2 linked regions of the Pirellula sp. SH-Sr6A genome follow. Each later gene encodes a partner of the first gene's protein in a complex. Links are inferred from orthologs where the notes say so. Each region holds a gene or a part of one and is shown on either strand. Other genes may lie near its edges. The genes, in order: nusB and rpsJ.

The links.
Region 2: the proteins of nusB (region 1) and rpsJ are in contact, whole or in part, in a solved structure (PDB 3D3B), measured with the Escherichia coli proteins. The link is inferred for Pirellula sp. SH-Sr6A from one-to-one orthologs.

The regions. Positions count from the first base shown.
Region 1 is NZ_CP011272.1:2,483,189-2,486,518, forward strand. What follows is about bases 217-3,025. They hold nusB (transcription antitermination factor NusB), read right to left. Parts: upstream 1,952-3,025; coding sequence 1,481-1,951; downstream 217-1,480. Other genes in these bases: VN12_RS09705 (Ig-like domain-containing protein), read left to right, coding at 217-671; VN12_RS09710 (hypothetical protein), read left to right, coding at 810-1,484; VN12_RS09720 (phytoene desaturase family protein), read right to left, coding at 2,009-3,025. Outside these bases: more of VN12_RS09705, read left to right, coding at 1-216; more of VN12_RS09720, read right to left, coding at 3,026-3,330. UniProt on the Escherichia coli protein: Part of the processive rRNA transcription and antitermination complex (rrnTAC). The complex forms an RNA-chaperone ring around the RNA exit tunnel of RNA polymerase (RNAP).
Region 2 is NZ_CP011272.1:5,011,941-5,014,739, reverse strand. It holds rpsJ (30S ribosomal protein S10), read left to right. Parts: upstream 1-1,137; coding sequence 1,138-1,461; downstream 1,462-2,799. Other genes in the region: rplD (50S ribosomal protein L4), read left to right, coding at 2,413-2,799; rplC (50S ribosomal protein L3), read left to right, coding at 1,619-2,305; cysD (sulfate adenylyltransferase subunit CysD), read right to left, coding at 1-877. UniProt on the Escherichia coli protein: Involved in the binding of tRNA to the ribosomes. Part of the processive rRNA transcription and antitermination complex (rrnTAC). The complex forms an RNA-chaperone ring around the RNA exit tunnel of RNA polymerase (RNAP).

The sequences.
Region 1 (3,330 bases):
CGAACGCGGCAGGGGTAGCATCCTTCGTCGGAGATCCGGCTGACATCAAGCCGTTCAATGACACCCTTCTGTTTAACCCAACCAGCCCACTTGCCACCAATCAGATTCGATATCTATCGGATTCCCTGGTGATCGTGGGCAGTGGCGGGACCGGTGGAACGGGCGGAGGTGGCGGTGAAGGCTTCACCAATCTCCGTAACGCGTTCGACGTGAACGACGATGGATTCGTTTCTCCGATCGACGTACTGATCTTGGTCAACTCGTTGAATGCGGGCGGTGGCGGGGCGTTGTCGAACAACACCGATCCTGGCGCATCCGGAGAATCGACCGAGCATTATTACTTCGACGTGAACGCGGATACCTATCTGAGCCCGCTCGACGTTTTGGCTGTGATCAACGTGTTGAACTCTCGCTCGGCATCGGGCGGTGAAGGGGAAGACTCTAGCAGCGCACCATTGGTGGAAGCCAACGCACCAACCAATGAGTTCGTCGAAGTTCCCTTCCAGTCCAACAAACTCCTCGATGCGGCTGTCGCAACCCTTTACGGTCCGATGATGGAAGAAGTCGAAGAGGACGAGGAAGAGCTGTTGAGCTTAGCCGCTTACCTGGAGAACCAAGATTCCGATGAGGAAGATCTCTTTGATGGCTTAGCATCTGCTCTCAATGGCTGATGTTTACAGCTCAGACCGTTTTGATTTGTTCGAGACGCCATCTTGCCTCCAGGATGGCGTCTTTTTTTATTTGCTAGACTGAGCATACCGAAAGGTATGGGCGGTTCTCCATATATGCGACTCAACAGGAGCTTGGAAATGAAACGAATATTTTGTGGTGCGTTATGGATCTGTGCAGTCTATGGATGCGCGAATCTGGCAACAGCTCAAGACGTCACGAGCAATCGTGAAAAGATTCGCATGTTGATGCAGGAGGCCCAGGAGCTTGCCAAACTCGGAGATGACGAGGAGGCATATCGGATTCGCACCAAGATAGCTGAAATGTTGGACGAGCAACGGAAAGAATCCGCTCCCTTTTCCCGCCCTCCCTTGGAACGCCGTGACCGTCCCGCAGAGCCGCCGTATCAGCCAGAGTCCGCGCGCCGCTACCAAGGCCCACGAGATCGTATGCCAGGTCCTCCCCGGCCTCCACACGCTCGCCATCACGGCTCTCATCTGGATATGGCCCTAGAGCATATGCGAATGGCCGAACACCATTTGCTGGAATCGGGCATGACAGAACCAGCAGAGCAGATGCACCGACAGATTGAGGAAATCCAGGCGCGTCTGCGCCCGGTCCACGAGCAGAAAACGCAGCCCCAGCAGGAGTACCGCACCGAGAATCTAGACCGCGTCCCACCTCGCGACAGACCGGATGGACGCGAGGAACAAGAATGGATTCGGCGAAGTCTCCAAGAACTTCGCGAGGAAAATCAGCGGCTCCGCGAAATGATGCGAGAGTTGCACGAACGGGCGGGCGACCGTAATCGCTAGTTGGCCAACTGCGGGGACGCTTCCTCGGATTCTGCGGGCGGCTCAGCAGTTGGCTCGGCAGGTTTCTGATGCTCCTTGAGGATCCGGTCCAAGATTCCATTGACGAATTGGCCGGAATTGCGGCTTCCGTATCGCTTTGCAAGCTCGATCGCTTCATTGATCGAAACCCTGCCCGGAACATCTCCAAAGAGGATCTCGTAAGCCGAGATTCGCAGGATGTTCCGATCGATGGTCGTCATTCGCTTCAAGGACCAATTGGCCGCATGCTTCGAAAGAACTTGATCGATGTCGGTCCGATGGTTTCGAACGCCGTAGAGAAGTTCCAAAGCGAACGTCACCAAGGGCTTGTTTTGCAGCATGCGTTTTTGAACAAACTGATCTGCAACACTGAATTCCCGAAGGGGATTGATGTCTTCTTCGTAGAGAACTTGAAGGGCAACCTCACGGGCACGTCGACGTGTTGTCATATTTGAAATTGGGAAAGATCAGAGTCAGGGAGGGATTTTTCGCAGTCCCTACATCATTCAATGGGAGGGGGAGATCGTCAAGCTGGATTTGGTCAACATTTGATCGACTTCATTTGAAACGATGACTCCATAATTGATCGCACCGAGCCACCCCGACATGATGATGCCGACGCTTCCCGCGTGATAAAGCCCTCGGATTTGTTGCGGTAGCCCGCGGGAGACCGCAAGCCCCTCGAACTTGGTGCCAAAGCTCGCTCCGAGCTGATGCTTGGTGTAGTGCTGGAACGTCCTGGGCGTCGCAGCTTCGACGTGATCAATCATATCGCGACATCCCGGCACATACTTCTCCAGTGAACGGAGAGTGGACTCGATCAAGTCGGCTTTGCTGGCTTCGTATTCGGCGTCGCTGAGATTCGCCCAGTCGCTCCAATTGGCGTTGGTACTGCTGACAATCGCATACCGTTCCTTAGCATGAGGCCGAGTTCTCGGGTAGTAGAAGCTGAACGTGCGAGAGGTGATATTCCTGTCCAAAAGCAAATCGGTTCGGAATAAATTCGCAGTGGAGCAGAAAAGCAAATCCCCTGTCGATTCCTCCACCGTACAGCCTGGCTTCAACGCCATGTAGACTTGTGTGCTGCTGTTGTTGAGGCGTACGGCTTTTGCTTCCTGGACAAACTGTGGATCGAATTTGTCCTCCCCCACCATATTGAAGATTGTCGATCGCAAATTGGAATTGCTCACGACAGCCCGACACTTGATCTCGCGACCGTTCGCCACCACACCACGGACTCCGTCGGGGCCAACCAAAATGCTCGAGACTTCGCATCGGATTCGCGTGTCGACTCCGTTCTTGGTCAATTCCGTTTGCATTTTGGACACGAGATCATCCGTGCCCCCCTCATAAATGTAGACCCCTTTGGCCATGAAATTCGAGAAGACAATGCCGTAGGTGATCGCTGGGTCTTCCAAGGTCGATCCGTTGGCGTAGGTGATCGGCTCCATCAAGAGTCGAACAACATCCTCGCGTCCAGGAAAGAACTTTTCGAACAACTCACCAGTCGTCATCCGCTGATCGTCGTAGAAGTTCATCCCTCGCGCGGTGTCGAAAAATTGCGTCACGACACGCTCTTCGATACCGAATCGCTCGACCAGGAGTCGCGTGAAGTCCTCGCGATTGAAGGTAGTCGTGAGCGAGAACATGGGGTTATCGAACCGAATATTCTTTAACTGAACGATTTTGCTCGCGATCTCTTCGCTCCAGTAACGACGGCAGCTTTTGATCATGCCGTAGGGGAAGCCGTGGAGAGAGATATCGAATGTGTGGCTTCCTGGACGCTTGAACCATGTTGCCAAGCCACCGAGTTTGTAGTGCTGTTCCA
Region 2 (2,799 bases), 2.5 Mb from region 1 along the record:
CGGCTCCGCCGCCATCTTTGTCGATCACGCGACCTTGCCGCTCCGAGGTTTTGGTCAGAAGCATTTCCTGGATGACTTGGGGCAATGTTGTCGCGTCCGATTCGACCCCTCCGGTGAGGGGGTAGCATCCGAGGGTTCGGAACCGGACCATTCGTTCTTCGACGACTTCGCCGGGTAGCAGTTGCATGCGTTCGTCGTTGACGTGGATCCAGATCCCGTTTCGGTTCACCACTTTGCGAGGTTTGGCCATATAGAGGTCCGGGAGAGGGATGTTCTCCATGTAGATATATTGCCAGATGTCGAGCTCGGTCCAATTGGAGAGAGGAAAGACCCGAATGCTCTCGCCCGGGTTGACCTTCGCGTTGTAGAGGTTCCAGAGTTCGGGGCGTTGGTTTTTGGGGTCCCAGCGGTGGAATTTATCTCGGAAGGAGAAAACCCGCTCTTTGGCGCGGGATTTTTCTTCGTCGCGTCGGGCACCTCCAAAGGCGGCGTCGAAGCCGTACTTATTGAGAGCGGCCTTCAGCGAATCGGTCTTCATGACCTCCGTATGCTTTTCGCTGTTCTCGAACGGGTTGATCCCCAGTTTGAGACCTTCTTGGTTGATATGGACAAGAAGTTCGATCCCCAGCTCGTTTTTCACGTAGCTGTCTCGAAAAGCGATCATTTCCTTGAATTTCCAAGTCGTATCGACATGGAGAAAGGGAAATGGAGGTTTGTCCGGGTAAAACGCTTTGAGGGCCAAGTGGGTCATGACGGCGGAATCTTTTCCGACCGAGTAGAGCATGACGGGGTTTTTGAATTCCGCGGCAACTTCGCGAATGATATGGACGCTTTCGGCCTCGAGTTGCTTGAGGTGAGTCAGGTGATAGGAGTTCATTCCATCCTCGGAGTTCGGTTTAGGCGATCTGTAACGGTGGAGTGTCGAAATTTTGGGGCCAGCGTCAACCCGAGAAGGAGGATCGCGACCATTCGGCCCAAAAAGGTTCGGACTTGACCGACTAAAAAAATCGTTTTGCGATTGACGACTTTTCCACCCCTCCCTATCTTTTCCCCTCCCGCGAGCGACGTGGGGTTTGGGCCGCTGGCTCGTATTCCAATGCCAGCATTTTCGGTGTTTTTCTGAAAACGGTGAGTAGAGTGTCCGGAACGCATGAAGTTATTCGAATCCGAATGGAGGCTTACGACCATGCGGTGTTGGATCAAAGTGCTCTGGAAATCGTAGACACCGCAAAGCGAACGCACTCCGAGGTGCATGGACCCATTCCGTTGCCAACCAGGATTGAGCGTTATACCGTTCTTTCCGGCCCAAATATCGATAAAAAGGCTCGTCAGCAGTTCGAGATCAGAACTCACAAGCGATTGATCGATATCAAGCAGGCAACCGCCAAGACCATTGAGGCTCTGAACAAGCTGAGTTTGCCTGCAGGGGTAGACATCAAGATTAAGGCAACGTCGCGATAGTTCGCGGTTTTGAAAACGTATCCATCAGGTATTCCACAATGAACGGAAGCTTGAGGGGTAACCACCAAATGGGCGGCTGCAATCTGTTTTGAGCTGACCCCGGTCGACCGACTGCAATGGTGAGTCCCAGCAAGCAAACGATTTACGGAAAAAGACGATGAGCAAAGGTATTCTCGGCCGCAAGGTCGGTATGACGCAAATTTATGAACAAGATGGCCGTGCGGTCCCGGTGACGGTGATCGAGGCTGGGCCTTGCCACGTCTTGCAAGTCAAGACCGTAGATCGTGATGGGTATGAAGCGATTCAGTTGGGTTTCGCGGACAAGCCTCGCCGTTTGGCGTCCCGTTCGGTGCGTGGGCATGTCGCTGCAATCTCGAGCAAGCGATCGGCGAAGCTCAAGGCGGCGGGTGGTGCACCGGCAACCAAGCCTGAGTGCGAGCCAAAGCGATTCATCAAAGAGTTTCGTGGTGCACCGGCTGCGGAAGTGGGTTCCGAGATCAAGGTTTCTGTGTTGGACGGCGTGCTGGCTGTCGACGTAACCGGCACCAGCAAGGGTTACGGATTCTCGGGTTGGATGAAGCGGCATAATTATTCCGGTCAGCGGGCAACCCACGGTGTGAAGAAGGTGCACCGCCATCCAGGGGGTACGGGCGCGGGGACTTATCCCGGTCGTGTTCGCAAGGGTCGCAAGGGAGCGGGTCATTACGGTGTGGACCGTGTGACGATGCGAAATCTCAAGGTTGTGCGGGTAGATGCCGAAAACAACCTTCTTCTGGTCCGCGGTGCTGTTCCTGGCCCGACGGGTGGTTTTGTGATTGTTCGTGAGACCAATATGCTCGGTTAAGGGCTGTGAGGCTGAACTGGGCGACTCGAATAGAGTAATTCGAACGCAGAATTCGAAAACACGATTCGAAAACAGTGCTGAGCTGTCGGAATTAAGGCAAATAAGAAATGACAACACTTCCTGTATACGACCTCTCGGGCAACAAAGTCGGCGATTATGAAATCGATCCGGCTTCCATTGCTCCGAAGATTAGCAAGCAGTTGCTGCACGACGTCGTCGTGATGTATTTGGCGAACCAACGTCAGGGTAGCAACAAGACGAAGACTCGCGGCGAAGTCGCCGGGTCGACCAAAAAGCTTTACAAGCAAAAGGGTACGGGTAATGCCCGTGCTGGTGCTAGGCGAACGCCAGTGCGACGTGGTGGTGGGCATGCGAATGCTCGTCAGCCTCGATCGTATTACTACCGATTGCCTCGCAAGGCCGTTCAGGCTGCCACGCGAATGGCCATCGCTGCGAAGATCAGTGCGGGCTCTGTTGTGGTTGTGGACCAATTG